3 regions of the Acinetobacter sp. AG1 genome follow, and region 3 is predicted to be linked to each of the others. Evidence: predicted binding sites of a transcription regulator. Region 3 holds the regulator's gene; each other region holds the start of a gene.
The links. The regulator PhoB, encoded in region 3, activates phosphate uptake and scavenging genes when phosphate is short. The targets are predictions, from matches to a motif close to TGTCATNAANCTGTCATAA.
Positions count from the first base shown of each region.

Region 1 (6,568 bases), on a different contig from region 3:
TTGATAATTATAAGCTATACAATTTCTATATATATTTTTCTAAAATTATCGTTATATCTTCAAAAATTTGAATGCGAACTCACAACAACATCATTTTATGAATGAATTATGGATAAAAATTACACTCCAATAATACAGTTTCATTGAAATTTCATTGATAAACCGTATATTAGTAGTTGAACTTAAGTCAAATCGTGAAAATAAACATATTTTCTTAATTTATTTGAGTTCATGCCTTTTAACTAGAGGAATACCTCATGAATAAGTTTGCGGTTGCAGTTTTTGCTGGATTGGTAAGCCTTACAGGTTTTAACCTTCAAGCAGCTACACCAGAACAAGAATGTAAAAAGTTGCAAGATGACTATAACCTCATCTATGCATCTAAAGGATTTTGTTTTAAAGATGCAGATGCCAAAGCTAAATATGGTAATGAAAACTGCCATACAACAAAGCCTAAATTTTCTGACAGAGAGCAACAACGCTTAGATGAAATTAAAGAGCGTCAAAAAGAATTAAATTGCAAATAAAAACTTTATCTTTAAGTCTTAGCAATTTATTTTCTATTTTTGTCTGAAAAGCAAAACTTCTCATCTCATTATATTAAAGGACTAATCATGGCGTACGATGACCAAAATATTTTCGCAAGAATCTTAAGAGGCGAACTACCTGCAATCAAAATCTATGAAGATGATCAGGTCCTCGCTTTTATGGATATTATGCCTCAAGCAGATGGTCATGCTTTAGTTATTCCTAAAATACCTGCTGTTACTTTGATGGATTTACCTGCTGATGCAGCAGCCTATACGATTCAAATTGTTCAAAAGATAGCTAAAGCAATTGAAACCGCTTTAGATGCTAAAGGAATCGTACTAATGCAACTTTCAGGAGCTGCTGCTGGGCAAACAGTTCCACATGTGCACTTCCATTTGATTCCTAGCTCAGTTCATGAACTTGGTCGTCATGCAGCACAAATGGGTGATCAGGAAAAGATTAAAGCCTTTGCTGAAAAGATTAAAGCAGTGCTGTAAGCAAAAAATTATCTAAATGATGGGGCTTTTCGCCCCATTTTTATTTATTAAATATATAAAAATCAATAACAAATATAATTATTACTAAATATGAATCGTCATCAAACTGTCATTTTTCTTTCACTTATCTGTCACAAAGTTTGCCGATACTGCATACAAGTCAGTGAGCTGTGTAACTTTATGTACACAAGCAAGCTTATAACAGTAACTAAGGCATCAGCCATTTACAAAAAGTGTTTGGAGAAATCTCAATGAAAAAATTGCTTCTTGCTGCTACTGTAGCAACTTTAGCCATGAATGCAGCGCAAGCAGCACCTACATTGTATGGTAAGCTCAATGTGACTTTAGATCAAATCGACAAAAATGGCTTTAAAGATGAAAGCGTAACAAAAATTAACTCAAATGCTTCTCGTCTTGGTGTGAAAGGCGAAGAAAAACTTACTAATAACCTTTCAGCAGTGTATTTAGCAGAATGGGGCGTTTCTACTGATGGATCTGGTTCAGATACTGACTGGAGTATGCGTAACCGTTTTGTTGGTCTTAAATCTGATGGAGTTGGTACTCTAAAAATTGGTCAATATGATTCTTATTTAAAAACTGCTGCTGGCAATAACCAAGATATTTATAATGACCACACTGAACTAGATATGACAAAAGTTTTAGTTGGTGAAGATCGTTTAAGCAATGTTATTGGTTTTGAAACTGACAAAAAATTATTAGCTGGTTTAGCATTTAATATCATGTTCCAGCAAGGTGAAGAGTCATCAGCTGTAAAAAATGATGCTAAAGGTCAAAAAGGTAGTCGTGATAGCTTTGGTGATGGAATTTCAACATCTATCACTTATGAAAATAAAGATATTGGTTTAGCGGCAGCTGTTGCTGGTAACTTCGGTGTAGCATCAACATTTAACGCATATAATAAAGAACTTGGCGGCAAAATTTATTCTGATGCAATCCGTGTAACTGGTTCTTTAGACTTATCACCAGCTGGCGTTGATGGCTTAGTATTTGGGGCTTTATGGCAAACTGCACAACCTACTGATGATACTGTTGTTGTAGGTACACCAGCTGTTTCATATAAAGGCTTAAAAGAAAATGCTTTCGGTGTAACTGCTGCGTATATCATCCCTTCTACACCAGTGAAGTTAAAAGCAGAATATATTTCTGCTAAAACAGAAGTTGATGGTCTTCAAGATCGTAAAAATGATTTATACGGTGTAGGCGCTGATTACAACATTAATAAACAAGCTCGTTTCTATGGTATTGTTGCTCAACAAAAAATTGACTGGCAGAAAGACAACAACAAGAAAACTGTTATTGGTTTAGGTATGGAATATAACTTCTAATCAGAAGTTTATTTCAAATGTTAATAAAAGGGCGTTTCGCCCTTTTATTTTTATATACTTATCTTTTTAAAAAACCACTCACCAAATTCAATACTTGTTGAATATCTTGATTTGCTTCTTGGGGATTGGTATTACTTCCTTGCGGAGTCAAAGAATCAATCACTTGAGGTAATACAGACGCAATCGCACTGTAAATTTCTTGCTTTGGAGCTTGTGCTTGTTGAGCAACCTGTTCGATATCTTGATCATCAAATAAGCTTTGAATATTTTGGGTTGGAACATCTTGAGCATTTGCTTGTTGAGGATCGACCCAGCTCTGTACCTGATTGGATAAACCTGTACTTTTTAGTTTATCTAATGCCCCTTGTAAGCCCCCCTGTTTTTGAATCCAAGCAAGAACCAACGGCAATACGGCTATTAATAATGTTTGGGCTGTGTTCCCACTAGTATTACTATTTGTCTGAGATGTATTGTTATTCGGACTACCTAACTGACCCAAAACTGAACCTAGGATACCACCTAAACCACTTTGCGACTGATTTTGATTATTTTGTTGTTGACCACTAAGTTGCCCTAAAACTGAACCTAGAATTCCACCTAAACCACTATTTTTCCCAGATTGTTGCTGACCACCTAAGGCCTGTTTCGCTAAAATCTCTACGATATTTGTCAAATCTGTCATGATTTTTATATTCCAGTTAGAATTATTTATTCGAAAAGCATACGCTGCTTTTCAGCATGAAAACAAAGTTAAAGTGTTAAAATTTGCAAGAACATTTCATCAGTTTATTATTATTTTATAACTGCGGCTTATTCAGAGCCGCAGTAAAGTCTAAGAAATCACCAACGAAATTTATTCCAATTTTCTGGATTTGCCCAAAATTTAGAGTTAAACCAATCAGGAACATATTTGTAAGTTAAAATATTGAATTGCCATAGAGCAAAATCACTATCATGAGTAGTCTTATCAATAAGTTGAGTAAAACCTAGTGAACGTAATAGCTTTTCATCGTTTCGTTTACTAACAACAACAATCCTTTTTGCCATGAGGTCGCGTAACTTCACTAAAAGCTGCGCTTTATGTGTTTCAGTGATGTTTTGCATTTGCTCTGTATCAAATAATACAAAACCTAAATCATAACGTTGTGTAAATGGCAGATTTAAAAAGTCAGTTACGTTAAAATGATGCCATTGAATTTCAGCATTTTGATCAATTTGCTGACCGATACAAAGTGCAGTATGAATGGGCTGTTCTTTAGATAAATCGTCTAGCATAGAAGTGATGACATTTTGTTCAGCCATAACTGCAACCCTTGATTGAGAAAGATGAGAGTTTATTGATGGAACTACAAGGCATTTGTCACAAAATGCACGCAGCGCTCAAAACGCATAGTGTAACTGATCAACCAACCAGCAAGGCAAATGTTGAATATAAATTTATATTAGATCGTTCAGAAACTGATCTACCCTTCATATTAGGTCAAGAATTAGAAATTGAATGGACTGGAAATATTTTTTGTACTTCGTGTGGTGCAAAGACTCCAAAATCATATTCACAAGGTCACTGTTTCAAATGCTTCAAGACCAAAGCTGAATGTGATCTTTGTATTATGAAACCTGAGACTTGCCATTATCATCTTGGAACTTGTCGTGAAGATGAATTTGCACATAAGGTTTGTTTCCAACCTCATATTGTGTATCTAGCCAATTCAAGCGCACTAAAAATTGGAATTACTCGTATCGTTAATATGCCGACCCGATGGTTAGATCAAGGTGCGACCCAAGCGTTACCCATTTTGAAAGTTGGTTCTCGCCGCTTATCTGGTCATTTAGAAACTTTATTTGGTACACAAATTGCCGATAAGACGGATTGGCGTAAGCTCCTTAAAGGTGAAGCTGAACCATTGAATTTAATTGAGCAACGTGACCAGATTTTGGAAGAATTTGCACCCAAAATTCAAACGATCCGAGATGAGTTTAGCCAAAACCTAGAATTCAATGAAGAACTTGAATTTTTAGAACATGAATTGCCTAAAGAATTTATTTACCCAGTTGAACAATATCCAGAAAAAATTAAGTCTTTAAATTTGGATAAAACACCCAAAATTCGTGGTGTTTTACATGGCATTAAGGGGCAATATTTATTACTCGATATTGGTGTCATCAATATTCGTAAATACACAGGCTATGAAATGATTCTAAGAGCGTAAATTATAAGGTGGCATTTGAAATGCCACCTTTTTTAACTTAATTTGTTTTTAAACAATTCAGAATTGCATCAACAGGATTTTCAGTATCTCCTGAGATTAATTGTTTGTGCATACTTAAATGTTGCATCATCTGAATATGTGCTGTTTCATTATCCATTAATTTTTCAATTTCAGAAGCAAGGTGTTCTGGTGTCGCATCAGCTTGAATTAATTCTTGGATGACTTTTTTACCTGCAATGATATTAGGTAAAGAGTAGTAAGGAATCTTAACGAGAAACTTAGCGATCATATAAGTTAACCAATGCAACTTATAAAAAGTCACCATTGGGCGATGCAATAACATCGCTTCAAGCGTCGCAGTTCCTGATGCTAGTGCGACAATATCACTCGCATTCATGACCATACGACCTATTTTAGATTCAGCATCGGTATTTTCTAAAATATAAATTTTTGATTTTAAAGTTACATCTAAATTTTGAATACCATGTTCAATTTGTTGTCTTCGAGCATCATTGATTGCTGGAATCAGAAACTCTAGTTCAGGATATTTCTTATGTAGTATTTCCGCAGCCCCAATTAACAAAGGCAATAGTCTGTCAATTTCACCTCTTCGACTTCCTGGTAATAAAGCAACATGCATTTCATGTGCAGATAGACCAAGCTGATGTTTTGCTTCTACAATTGGATTTTTTAAAGGTAATTGTTTGGCTAGTGGATGCCCAACAAAAGCTGCTGGAACATCGTAATTTTCATAAAATGTTTTTTCAAATGGGAATAAACACAACACTAAATCAATACTACGTTTAATGCCATGTACACGTCCTTGACGCCATGCCCAAACAGATGGACTTACGTATTGAACTGTTTTAATTGGTAAATTCTTTTCTTTTATTGTTTTAGAAAGACGTAAATTGAAATCAGGTGCATCAATTCCAATAAAAATATCCACTGGATCTTCAGTCCAACGTTCAACTAGACCATCACGTACAGCAAATAACTTCTTTATATCTTTCAAAACCTCCACAATGCCCATTACTGATAAAATTTCCATTGGATAATAACTATGGAAACCCTCAGCAATCATTTGTGGACCACCAATACCTTCAAATTCAGCATCAATTCCTTGTTCGCGAAAACTGCGCATGAGTTTCACTCCTAGAGTATCTCCAGAAACTTCTCCCACCACGATACCAATTTTTAGTTTTTGCTTTAACAAGACCAATGCCCCACTGAAATATTTGAATGATTCTAACAAAATGATTTTACATCGAATCATAATAAGCTATCCAATTTGTTCAAGATTGGTGAATATGATTTTTGATCTAAAATTCCATTCATTGTTTTAAAAATTATCTTGATTAACGATAGTTAAATGATTGCGAGTTTACTGCCAATTTATTAATATTAACAATAATCATTTTCATTTGAAATTTATTCTCCTATTGGCTACTTAAACATCACTTATGGCAAAATCAACATCACTTACGCTCATCTATCGCCTAAGTATTTTTTACCGCTTTACCTTGAGCTTTGTTGTTGGTTACGTCTGCATGATGTATTTGAGCTTATGTCTGACTGCATTATTTCTTCATTCATTCGCTAAAGCTGAAGCCATTTATTTGGCTGCCTTTATTTCAATAATTTTTTATTTACTATTCATCATTGTTAGTTTCTGCACGAATTCTTTGTTAAAACTCACTTGGATTAGCTTGATTTTGGCAGGTACTTTATTCGGCTTATCTGTAGGTTTAAGTTAATAATGCAAAACAAAAGTGTACGCCAATCTATGGCATGGCTACATACATGGACAGGTTTAATTTTTGGATGGCTTTTATTTGCTATTTTTCTGATGGGAACGAGTGCCTATTATCGTCATCAGATTAATTTATGGATGCAGCCACAACTATCGCAATATCAAATTAATCAAATAACGGCTATTCAAACAGCAACAGAATATTTAGAAAAAAATGCAGCTGATGCTAAA
Region 1 is NZ_LBMZ01000118.1:105,690-112,257, reverse strand. It holds gene AAV96_RS13155 (YARHG domain-containing protein) at 258-527, shown strand; gene AAV96_RS13150 (HIT family protein) at 615-1,028, shown strand; gene AAV96_RS13145 (porin) at 1,280-2,374, shown strand; gene AAV96_RS13140 (YidB family protein) at 2,433-3,056, opposite strand; gene AAV96_RS13135 (DUF6231 family protein) at 3,215-3,676, opposite strand; gene AAV96_RS13130 (DUF2797 domain-containing protein) at 3,715-4,584, shown strand; gene lpxB (lipid-A-disaccharide synthase) at 4,622-5,800, opposite strand; gene AAV96_RS13120 (hypothetical protein) at 6,048-6,341, shown strand; gene AAV96_RS13115 (PepSY-associated TM helix domain-containing protein) at 6,344-6,568, shown strand, end outside.
Region 1: a site for PhoB is predicted at 1,125-1,143, ahead of AAV96_RS13145 (porin). Genes of this name have one in related genera too.

Region 2 (6,568 bases), on a different contig from region 3:
TTTTGCATCAACAACAGTACGAATAGAGCGAGGAGGATATTTGAAACCACCTGTTGCAAAATTACCATAAATGCCAAGTACTTCCATTGGGGACATATTTACTGCACCCAAATAGATAGATGGATAAGCTGGAATATTCGAACTGACACCAAATTGTTTTAGCTTATTAGAAAATGCTGATAATCCAAATTCATTTCCTAAACGAACAGCAGATAGGTTATATGAATTTGCCAAGGCTTGTTGCATAGGTACAACACCGTGTTCACCACCACTATAATTTTTTGGTGTCCAACTCTTATCGCCTTCTACTGGAATATTAACGGCGCTATCTTCAATCGGACTCGCCCACGTATAACGTCCAGATTCGATCGCATTTAGATAAATAATTGGTTTTAACAACGAACCGACTTGACGTTTAGCATCTAGTGTACGGTTAAAGCCAGTAAAATCTTGGGTTGAACCAACAGCAGCAACCAATTCACCATTCTCTGGATGGGCTACAAGCACAGCGCCTTGTAAGTTTTTCAAACGTGCTGGATTTGCTTTTGCTAAACGTTCAACAGAGTCTTTAAAAGCATTTTGAACTTGGGTCTGTGCAATCGGGTCAAGCGTTGTGAAAATTTTCAAACCTTGATTGGTAATATCACTTTCTTGATATTCTGTACGTAATTGGCGACGTACGATATCAAGGAAATCTGGGAATTTTGCAGGCCCTAAAGTTGGTTTACTCACAATATTTAAAGGACGTGAGATTTCATCTTGATATTCTGTTTCAGATAAATAGCCCATTACCATCATATTGTTTAATACAACATCACGGCGTTTTTTAGCCGCTTCAGGATTACGCCAAGGGTTATATAAAGTTGGACCCTGTACTAAACCAACCAAAAAGGCTTGTTGGGAAATATTTAATTCACTCAGAGGTAAACCAAAATAGAATTGTGAAGCTAAGCCATAACCGTTAATTGAGTAATTGCCATTTTGACCTAAATTTACTTCATTTAAATAAGCTTCTAGAATTTCATCTTTGCTGTAATGCAGCTCAATCAACAATGCCATAAGAGCTTCATTGACTTTACGTTTGAGCGTTTTTTCTGGTGAAAGATAGAAATTTTTAACTAACTGTTGGGTTAATGTCGAGCCGCCTTGACGTCGACCACCTGTTGCATTACTGACTAAGGCACGTGCTGTACCTCGAATAGAAATACCATGATGGTGATAAAAATTTCGGTCTTCTGTTGAAATTAACGCTTCAATTAGTGTTTTTGGTACTTTATTTAGCTTAATGAGGACACGGTCTTCATTATGTTGTGGATAGATACCACCGATTAATAGGGGTTCTAAACGAGCAATACCCGTGCTAGAAGGTTTAGTTGAACGAATTTCACCAACTTGACCTTGATTAAAAGCAATCTCAAGCACTTGTTCAGGTTCATTACTATCACCATAGTCAAAACCACGTGTATGAACATACATTTGGTTACCTTGAATGATGTAACTTCCTGATTTTTCATAGTTCGCGGTATTTTTATAGCCCAGTAATTTTAATTCTTGGACAAAATTATCTTGAGTAATGGGTGCATTCGCATAGATTTCTAATGGACGAGCAAATACCTTGGCAGGAATATCCCAACGCTGACCTTCAAATTTATTGCGAATAATATTATCCAAACGGATCAGATAGATACTAAAGGCAATAAACACACCAATCACTAAAATTGAAAAAATTAGTGCTAGAAAACCAATACCACGTTCACACTTCATAGACTTGCGTTAAAACCGAAACAATGTGAGTAATGATGCGATAGCTTATTGTCATTTTGCAATCATAAAACTGTGAATAAATAGCAACATGCAATAAAAACTTTCAGAAGGTGTTGACATTAATCGTATAAAAAAAACAACGAATAGACATTTTTATACTTTTTAATCAATCATCAACGAAAATTTGATTGTTAATGATATGATAGTCAATAGTCGCGGTGGAGCTGAGTTATTCGTGCAAATTTCACATAAATCCTTTCGAAATATTGGTCTAATTGGGCGACCAGATAAGAATTCTGTAGTAGAAACGTTATGTTTAATTCATGATCATTTGATCACTTTAGGCTTAAATCCCGTTTTTGATCAGGAAACAGCCAAACTTGTGCCTTATAGTTATGGTCAGACCGTGAGCCGTAATTTATTAGGTGAAGTAGTGGATTTGGTGATCGTTGTGGGTGGAGATGGTTCTTTACTTCATGCGGCACGTGCTTTAGTCAGATACAATACACCCGTTATTGGGATTAACCGTGGTCGACTCGGATTCTTAACTGATATTAAGCCGGCAGAAGCAATTTTTAAACTGGATCAGGTACTACAAGGTCAATTTCAACTGGATCGACGTTTCTTGTTGGAAATGGAAGTCCGTACCAATAACGAAACTATTTATGATGCAATTGCCTTAAATGATGTGGTGTTACACTCAGGTAAATCGGTTCATATGATTGATTTTGAGCTGAGTATTGATGGGCAATATGTCTATCGTCAGCACAGTGATGGTTTAATTGTATCGACACCAACAGGCTCGACCGCTTATTCACTTTCGGGTGGTGGGCCAATTTTACATCCAAGTATGGATGCGATCGCACTTGTACCAATGCACCCACATACTTTGTCATCTCGTCCAATCGTTGTCGGTGGGCAAAGTGAGATTAAGATTACCATCCGTGAAAATCGTGTCTTACCGATGGTGAGTGCTGATGGACAACATAGTGTTGCATTAAATGTAGGTGATACGGTGCATATCCGTAAACATCCGTTTAAACTAAGCTTATTACATCCACCTGGTTATGATTTTTATATGGCTTGCCGTACTAAACTGGGTTGGAATCAAGATTTTGAATCTTTTCAACAGGATGACTCATGAATATTGAACAAATGCTCGCTATTTTAAATCCTGAAATTGTTGAGCGTCTGAAAACTGCTGTTGAAATTGGTAAATGGCCAAATGGTATTGCATTGACCAAAGAGCAACGTGAAATTTGTATGCAAGCCGTGTATGCATGGGAAATGGAAAATTTACCGAAAGAACAGCGCAGTGGTTATATTGACCGAGGTACGAAAGAAGAAGGTGAGGAGTGTGATGATGATCATCACAAAAATGAGCCTGAGTTTAAGCCGATTCGGTTTGTTTGATGATTTTAAAGCCCAGTATTTTTACTGGGCTTTTAGTCAGGCTAATTAATACCAATTTTCAAAATTAAGTTAAGAACTTTCCTATTGCGATGTATTCATTTGGTGTTAGCTATATTCTTTGAATCTAAATCGTTTTTGCTATCATGCTTGGCGGCATGGATGCCGCCTGTTTCGCTGTGGTATCAGGGATGTACCATCTGTGAAACAAAGGATTTATCTTACTTTTGATCCCTCAAAAGTAAGATAAAATAGAGATCAAATCAGACCAATGAATATCCATTTTAAAATAATTTCAGGATGCTCACCTTCGTGAGTATGGCAGAATAAATTAATTTAATTTCGCTGATTGGGATTACTTATTTCACAAAATCATTTTGCTGTGGATCATATACAAATGCTCCATCTATTTTACGTAAAAAATCAATCATAGAAACCATTTGTTCAGTATGTTCGAGATCATAATCATCACTAAATACGGCTCTGATTCTTCTACAAATACTGGATATATCAAAAGGCGCTAATGTACCAGCCATTTTTTGAATTTCCATTGAATCATCAATGACATGTTGACCTGTCTCATAGAAAACTAAAATGCACCACATATCCCAAGAAAAACGTAAATGCTTTTCTGAAGCATCAAAAGGATCTTCCTCATATCCAATTTGTAATCCTTCCATTTTAGAGAAACGTTCTGATAACTTTTTTTCAAGGAGTGTTAAAGGAAAGTCTTCTGAATTCTCATTAATCAGACAATAAAGTGAAAAAGCCATAATTTATCTGCTCAAATGATTAAATTTTGATGATTTATCAGTAGATATTACTTCGCTGCACCCATTATAAAATGCAGCGAAAAACAGAAAATATCGATTAGAATCGACTTTCCCAAAGTGCTTTCGCTTTAATCATTGCTTCATCATAACTATTCACAGCACCCATAGTATACAAAGCGATTCCCATCGTTTCGATCACTGCCATTTCGCCATATTCATGCTTTTGCTCACCGAGCCAAACTTCTTTAAATATTGCTAGATCAAGCTCTTCTTCAATCGGGCTGCGGTCAGGTGTTAATTTTGGCAGTTCATATTCGTACAACTCACCATTTTTAATCCCACAAATTAAAGTTTTGGCATCAGGATTACGCTCGAACTCACCACCTTCACCTTTGATCACAGCACTATTTTGATAGTCCAATCGAGAAGCTGTTTGTTGATGGGAAGTTCGATAAGCAGGGTGGAAAATTGCTTGTAAAGTGGCTTTTGCATTAAATGGATTAATTAGACGAGCAAGCGTATGAATTGGAGAACGTAAGCCCATCACATTGCGGAGTGAAATTAATTCACTCAGAATTGGTGAAATGGCTTCAAGTGGCAAAAATGCAAAATTATGTTGATCTAGTTGTTTGCGAACATCTTGCTCATTTTCACAAATAGAATAGCCTAAGTATTGTAAAACTTGTTCGGTATAGACACGGTTAATGGTATGACCCGATGCGCCGTGCATCACAATTTTATAGCCATGATGAGCCAGTGTTAATGCCGCTAATAAAAACCAAGGATAGTGCTTACGCTTGCCTGCATAAGATGACCAATCAAGATCTACATCAAGTGGCTGAAAATTGAGTTGATCACGTGTGGCTTGAACAAAACCAGCCAATTCATCGACAGATTCTTCCTTAACACGTAAAAGCATTAAGAATGCACCCAACTGAACATCCAAAACTTCATCTTTTAAAATCATGCTAAATGCTTGATAGGCTTCTTCATAACTGAGGGAACGAGAACCTGTTTTCCCTTTACCCAAGATACGAACATACTGAGCAAAGGGATGTTCTACAGTTTTATAAATATTTCGTTTTGTATTCATGATCGTATGAGAAATCTTCGCTAACAATAAAAGGAATATGACATAAAAGTGAAGCATTTAGCGTAAAAAAATATGAGGAGCTGTCTAATCAATAAACATTTAGCGTTTGCTTATGCCGAGTGCAAACAAAATTATTGACCGAATCAGTCTAGTGATTTGATGTAAACGGAACATGACATCCAATCTAAAAATCATTAGCATGGCTGCAAATCGAATTTTTAAAAACAATGAAAGCGAAAGGAAATAATGATGTTAGCTTACGATGCAGATTTGGAACTCTTCCGTGATAACTTTAAACGTTTTATGAGCGAGCAAATTGCACCTCATTATGATCAGTGGGAACGCGAAGGCATTATGCCACGTTCAGTTTGGTCTTCATTGGGTGAAAATGGCTTTCTCTGTGTAGATGTACCAGAAGAATATGGTGGTTATGGTGTACCAACCCATTATTCATTAATGTTAGTTGAAGAATCTGCACGTGCGGGTTATTGCGCACTATCAACGGCGATTTCTTGTCATTCTGAAATTGCGGCACCGTATATTCAACATATCGGAACTGAAGAACAAAAGCAGTATTGGTTACCAAAAATGGTTTCTGGGGAAGTTGTTGGTGCGATTGGTATGACTGAGCCAGGTGCTGGTTCTGATTTACAGGCAATGCGTACTAGTGCAATTTTGCAAGATGATCATTATGTGTTAAACGGTTCAAAAACGTTTATTTCAAATGGTCAGCATGCTGACGTTGTCGTTCTAGCAGTTAAAACTGATCCACAAGCACGTGCTAAAGGTGTGTCTTTGATGTTAGTTGACACACATTTGGATGGTTTCAAGAAGGGAACTAACCTCGATAAGATTGGTCTACATTCACAAGATACATCTGAATTGTTCTTTGATAATGTCAAAGTACCTAAAGACCAATTATTGGGGAATGCGGGTTCTGGCTTCGCTTATTTAATGCAAGAATTACCTCGTGAACGTACTGCAATTGCTTCAACAGCTTTGGGTGCAATCCGTGGTGCGATTGATTTAGCAACAGCTTATGTAAAAGAACGCCAAGCATTTGGTCAAGCAATTTCTCAATTTCAAAATACACGTTTTGTATTGGCTCAAGCAAAAATTGATGAATTAGCAACGGCAGCTTTCTATAACCAAAACGTTGCTTTGTATAATCAAGGCAAGTTGGATGTAGAAACCGCAGCGGCATTAAAGAGCTTTAGTACCGATATGCAAATGAAAGTATCGGATAATTTACTTCAATTATTTGGTGGCTATGGCTATATGACAGAATATCCAATTTCACGTTTCTTCGTTGATGCGCGTATCCAACGTATTTATGGTGGTACCAACGAAATTATGAAAGAAATCGTTGCACGTGGATTGATTGGTAAGTCTTAAGCACAAAAATCATCTCTATTTAGCAAATGATTTCAGACTGAATCAAGAAATTTGATTCAGTCTTTTTATTTCTAGTGATGTTTTTAAGATCAAGGAGTGACTGGCTCATCAAATAATGCGGAACAACTTTTAT
Region 2 is NZ_LBMZ01000089.1:11,111-17,678, reverse strand. It holds gene mrcB (penicillin-binding protein 1B) at 1-1,764, opposite strand, end outside; gene AAV96_RS03395 (NAD(+) kinase) at 2,000-2,908, shown strand; gene AAV96_RS03390 (YeaC family protein) at 2,905-3,177, shown strand; gene AAV96_RS03385 (hypothetical protein) at 3,534-3,947, opposite strand; gene AAV96_RS03380 (glycosyl transferase family protein) at 4,045-5,040, opposite strand; gene AAV96_RS03375 (acyl-CoA dehydrogenase family protein) at 5,290-6,435, shown strand; gene AAV96_RS03370 (alpha/beta hydrolase) at 6,525-6,568, opposite strand, start outside.
Region 2: a site for PhoB is predicted at 1,814-1,832, ahead of AAV96_RS03395 (NAD(+) kinase). Genes of this name have one in related genera too.

Region 3 (6,568 bases):
TAGCTTAGCCAAATCGCATGAATTGGCATATCTAACCCATTGGTCGTATCACTAAATGCTAAACGAACTAAACTTTGCTGGTTAAAAGGCTCTTTCACAACAGAAAGGGGAAAATTTCCCCAACCTAATCCTTGCTCGACCATCTGAATTGCCATCGACAAATTATCAGTCGTCCAATAGGTTTCAGAAACTAGAATGCGTGGATCGGGTAAAGCATAATGTTTACTCGCCACAATAATTTGTCTTAATTCAGACAGCGTGGTGAGTTCATTGCGCTGTTGTTCTTTCAATTTCTGTGCATTATGGGGTGAAATGGCTGCTACAAACTTTTCCATCGCTAATAATCGAAAACGTTGGTTGGTATCAATATTTGAAGAACTATAAGCAACATATAAGTCAATTTCATTTTTTTCTAGGCGCTCTTTTAATTCTTGTTGAGGCGCTGAAACCATTTCAATATTGAGTAGTGGATAACGTTGAATCAGTTGTTCAATTCCCGCTAATAAAAATTTTTGGTTAACGTCTGCCGCAACCCCAATCGAAATATCAGTTTCGAGTCCCATCGAAAGCTCGCTTAAATGCATTTCAAGTTGGCGCATTTTGGTGACAATCAATCGAGCATGCGGTTCAATTGAAAGAGCGACTTCGGTAGGGGCGAGATGATTTTTACTGCGCTCAAATAATTTTAAATTCAATTCAGCTTCGAGGTTCGCAATCGCCATGCTGACAGCCGAGGGCACTCGATTCAAGGCACGTGCCGCTGCGGAAAAATTACCACGATCAATAATTTCAAGAATCAACTCTAGCTGATCACTACTAAGTTTCATGACAATTTCCTTGTCAGTAAATCTGATGACGATTAACTTTTTTTATCAAATTTAAAGCGTAAAATCCACTTATTATTAATTTTAAGGCGTGGTCATGCAAGGAACCAAGAGAAGAGTCACCTACGTGTTTTTCTATGAAGTTTTTAGCTTTTTTATCTGTGCGATGGTGCTGGCTGTACTTTCGAATACAAGCATAAGTCATACGGGACCTTTGTCGATCTTGATTGCTGTGATCGCAGTGACGATCAATTACTTTTATAACCATGTATTTGAGATGTGGGAAAAAAAGCAGATCTCCAAAAAACGCACAGTAATGAGACGGGTAGTACATGCCATCGGCTTTCAGATTGTTTTAGTGATGATTTTGATTCCACTTATTGCATGGTGGATGCAGATCAGTTTAATAAAAGCATTTTTGTTAGATTTCAGCCTGATGGTTCTGATACCTTGTTATACCTTTGTTTATAATTATCTTTTCGACCATATTTTTGGTTTACCCAGTCATTTGGTGGAGTCGAAACCTGTATCTGTTTAAGTCATTCCTTCATTTGAAATGTATTTTTATCTATGTGTTATTTATCTCAAAATCACAGAATTATTTGAAAAAAGAGCGTATTTATATACGCTCTTTTTGATGGATTTTTAATCTAATTTTGAAAGGGAGATTTCTAATTTAGAGACGAATCCACGTCATATTTCTAAACGTATTATTATTCGGGTTTTTAGCATTTATTGTGAGCATTTTACCTGTTTTACTTAAACGCGCATTCAAACTATATTTATATCCATCATAAGGATTTATCCATACACCTTGTCCAAATTCTTCATTTAGATTCAGCATTTTAAGATTACTCAGTACTTCCATACCAATAATCGGCTGATTTTTTAAAGCACCAGTACAAGGGGTGCATAGTGTAGGAACCTCCTCTTTGCCTTGAGGGTACATTTTCACAATGACAGCACTATATTGTTCAGTTTTAGAATTACGTCTGATCACAATATCAGATAGATAAGAACCACTCCGTTCATCTACCACTTTCCAAGTACCGATCAATGGATCAGTAGGCATTGCGATCGCTGAAAATGAACTACTTAAGCCTAGGAGAAAGGCGAAACTACGAAAGAAATGAGAATTCATAAAATATATTACGTCTAAAGAAGAATGTGTGAGCGGTGAAATTAATCAAAATATTATTATATTATTATTGTAATTAAATTGTAATATCAAATATTTAGGGAGCAATTTTAGCTCCCTCTATTTTAACCTATACGATACAAACGTTCTTTGGGAAAGACAGCGGTAAAGGTTGAGCCTTCGTTTTCTTTGGAGCTAATTTCTAAATGCGCACCATGTTGCATTAACACATGTTTGACGATTGCTAAGCCTAAACCTGTCCCCCCTGTCTGACGGCTACGTGCGCTGTCAACACGATAAAAACGCTCAGTTAAACGGGGTAGATGTTTTGGATTAATGCCAATCCCATTATCTTGTACGGTAAAGTAAGCGTGATCGCCATCTTCATGCCAGCCAATCGTAATAATGCCGCCTTTCGGTGTGTATTTAATTGCATTGGTGATTAAATTACTAAACGCACTGGCAATTTCCATATCAGAGCCGATTAAATCACAATGACTGTCGATATCTAAATTTAAAGTATGACCATAATCGAGATTATAAGCACGCGCATCATCAAATAATTGATTCATCAAATTTGCCATGTCAATAATTTGATTTTTTGCGACTTTTTTATTGTTTTCTAAATTGGATAAAAGCAATAAATCATTCACCAATGCATTCATGCGTTTGGTTTGTGATTGCATTTGAGTGAAAGCGCGTTTCCAGCGAGGAGTAATGTCATCTTGATCGATAAATGTTTCGATATAACCACTCAATACGGTGAGCGGTGTACGTAATTCATGAGAAATGTTGTCCACGAAGTCTTTACGCATTTGTTCAAGATTATGTACGCGAGTGGTGTCATATGCCACCAATAAGCGACTTTCCCCACCAAAGCGAGTTAACTTCACTTGCACATATCGGTCTTCGTCCATTTGAGCCTGTAGACGGATACCATCAGGTGCTTGATCGATATGATTAAAATATTCAATAAAACTGGGTTGACGCAAAATAGCCAGTAAATTACGTCCACGATCCAAAGGATTGATGCCCAATAACTTCTCGGCAGCAGGATTCCACCATTCAATCTGATGTTGGTCATCAATCAAAACGACAGCTTCAGCCAATGCAACCAGAGATGATTGTGCACGATCAATCAAACCTACCATTTCGGCTTGAACGATACGTTCTTGTCGCTGCGCTCGATAGACATTAAATAATAATGCACCCCAAATACCGCTTAGATTTGGGGGGACATCATAGGGACGATTTGAGATCCACTCATTGACTAAATACAGTGAGCGGAGTTGGAGTATAAAAAAAACGACAAACGCGACAAAAATACAGCTCCAAAAGTATCCAACCCCGAATCCAATTAAGCTCGCAATCAATAAGAAAAAAAGTAGCAGTCTTAGATCTTGTTTTGCAAACGTCCATAAATTGCTGTGACGGAAACGTTGATGTTCACGTGCCAGTTCAGGGACGGGATAAGGTTCATACATAAAGGATTTTAACCTGCTGCTAAATCAGCTCGTGTAGAAAAACGATAGCCTGTGCCACGTACTGTTTGTACAAAACGATCTACGCCAAAAGGTTCTAACACTTTGCGTAAACGTCGGATATGCACGTCAATGGTACGATCTTCGATATAGACATTACCGCCCCAAACTTGATCCAGTAATTGTGCACGTGTATATGCACGTTCAGGGTGTGTCATAAAGAAAGCCAATAAACGATATTCGGTTGGACCCATATCGAGAATACTGTTACCAAAGCTCACACGCTGGCTGACCGGATCGAGCATTAAGCCATTAGCATCAATGACTTTTTCGCCACTGAGTGCATTTGCACGACGTAATACGGCTTTGATACGAGAAACCAATTCACGTGTAGAGAATGGTTTGGTCATGTAATCATCTGCACCCGCATCTAGCCCTTGCACTTTATGGTCTTCTTCACCACGTGCTGTCAGCATGATGACAGGAATTTCAGCTAAGTTTTCATCACGTTTGAGACGACGGCATAGATCTACACCACTGACACCACCTGGTAGCATCCAATCCAGCAAAATAAGAGCAGGACGCTGATCGACGATAATCTGATGCGCTTGTTTGGCATCCTCAGCTTGTAAACATTGGAAGCCTGCCATATCCAAAGAGGTATGGATCATTTCGCGGATCGGTAGCTCATCATCGACAATTAAAATATAGTCATCTTTCACTGCGCAATACCCTTAAAATCTGTAACGGTGAACCGTTTTGTTGTTATGACAGGCTTATTACAAAGATTAATTATGACAATATCATTGCAAAAGAGTTAATAAAGTCGAATTTAGCAATAAATTGTGACAATTCTAGGGCAGAGCAGTGACCAAATGATGACAAGTTGTTTGCAAATAAAACAAATGAATTCATTTGGTTAATACCATTGAAACCTTTTTATTGTGTTCGTCACAAAACTGTAAAAGGATTTTAATTTTTTTGTGAGGTGGTTTCAATAAATGATAAAAACACAGCACAACAAGCAGATAACACATCTTCTAAGGGTTGTTTAAAGCCTTCGGAAACCCAACGAATAATAATATGCGTCACATAACCATTTAAACCTGTTGCCATTAATGAAACTTCTTCACCACTTTGAGGTGCATTCGGCATGGTAATCATCACGAAAGCTTGGATAATACGATCGAATTGAGTCAAGGTTTCTTGAATCGTCGCCTGATTATGTAAATCTTGCACCAACATGGCATCGATATAAATAATTCGTGCCATACGAGGGTCATCTTTAATCGCACTCAACAATGCGGATAAACCTGCCGTGACCATATTCTTAGGTTCAGGTGCAGCCATGAGCACGGCTTGGGTTAAACAATTTTGCATTTTGCCAATCATTTTTAAGAATACCGTTTGGAAAAGCTCCTCACTTTTCTTAAATGATTCGTAAAAATAACGCTCAGTCAGCTTCGCCTCATTACAGACATCTTTGACAGTGACCGAAAAAAACCCCTGTGTACCGTAGGTTGCAATACCTGCTTCAATCAACTTTTCGCGGCGAGCTTCTTTGCGTTCAGTTAAAGAAAGACCTTTAAACTGACGCTCTTTCGCTTCGGTATTATTTTTCTTGCGTGTCGCTAGATCTTCAGTTGCCATGGAAAAACCGTTCCCTAAAAAAGTCTTTAAATCGTATGTCTAAGATTTATTTGCATTTTAAACAGGTCTTGCGAATTTAGAATAACTAAATTTCGTAAAACTTATTTCATCGTGTCTAAACATCTTACGTCATGAAATGTAAATAGACCTAATATGACAAGCAATATGTTGGTTATTGCCATTTGTCTTAAAGCTGTAGTGTACTATATTGACAACCCGTATTGTCAAAATTATATTGGTTATAGCTTAAACTGCACATGATCAAGACAAATGTGTGCATATCATTCGCAATACAAAGGATAGGCAATGAAAAATTTTAAAAATAAAGTCGCAGCGATCACAGGTGCAGGTTCTGGGATTGGACAACAATTGGCAATTTTATTGGCTAAACAAGGTTGCCATTTGTCATTGAGTGATATCAATGAGAAAGGATTAGCGCAAACTGTTGAGTTGGTAAAACAAAACCCAATCACAGTAACGACCAAAGTTCTTGATGTTTCAAACCGTGAAGCGGTGAAGCAATGGGCGCAAGAAACTGTTCAAGATCATGGCTCAGTGAATATGATTTTCAATAACGCAGGTGTGGCACTTGGCTCAACTGTTGAAGGCGCAAGCTATGAAGATTTAGAGTGGATCGTGGGAATTAACTTCTGGGGCGTAGTTTACGGCACCAAAGAATTCTTACCATTCATTAAGCAAACCAAAGATGGTCATATCATCAATATCTCAAGTATTTTTGGTTTAACTTCGCAACCAACACAATCTGCATACAATGCAACAAAATTTGCGGTACGTGGTTTTACTGAATCATTACGTCAAGAACTTGATATTGAAAAGAGTGGCGTAAGTTCTCTTTGCGTACATCCAGGTGGTATCCGTACCAATATCGCAAAAGCTGCCAAAATGAATGACAGCTTAAAGAGCTTGGGTATGGATCCAAATAAATCGATCAAGCAGTTTGATAAATTCTTACGTACACCACCAGAAGAAGCTGCACGTCAGATTTTAAATGCAGTGTTGAAAGATAAACGCCGTCTGTTAATTGGAACAGATGCTCGTATTGTGGATTCTTTCCAACGTCTATTCCCGACGGGTTATCAACGTATTGCTGCACTTGCAACAAAAATGATGTAAGTTGCAAGCATAAAAAAGCCATTCTTAGAGAATGGCTTTTTTATTTGAGGATCAAAGAAATTTTTAAATAAGGACTTTGATCTTGGTTTTCTTCCAAACAAACTGATAATAAGATGCTTGTAATACACATAAGCACACAAAAGAAAGTGCATAAGCAGTCCAAATGCCCGTTAAGCCCCATAACGAACTAAACCAATAGGCACAAGGAACTTCAATTAAAATAATGGTCAGAATATTGATCATCATTGTGACATTGACGGTTCCACTAGCCCGCATGATTGAAGCAAAAATAGCACTTGCACCGAAGAATAAAATTGACCATAACACAATAAATAAGAGCT
Region 3 is NZ_LBMZ01000121.1:72,638-79,205, reverse strand. It holds gene AAV96_RS14735 (LysR family transcriptional regulator) at 1-827, opposite strand, end outside; gene AAV96_RS14730 (PACE efflux transporter) at 922-1,362, shown strand; gene AAV96_RS14725 (DUF2147 domain-containing protein) at 1,501-1,965, opposite strand; gene phoR (phosphate regulon sensor histidine kinase PhoR) at 2,088-3,446, opposite strand; gene phoB (phosphate regulon transcriptional regulator PhoB) at 3,455-4,165, opposite strand; gene AAV96_RS14710 (TetR/AcrR family transcriptional regulator) at 4,416-5,093, opposite strand; gene AAV96_RS14705 (SDR family NAD(P)-dependent oxidoreductase) at 5,400-6,227, shown strand; gene AAV96_RS14700 (MATE family efflux transporter) at 6,291-6,568, opposite strand, start outside.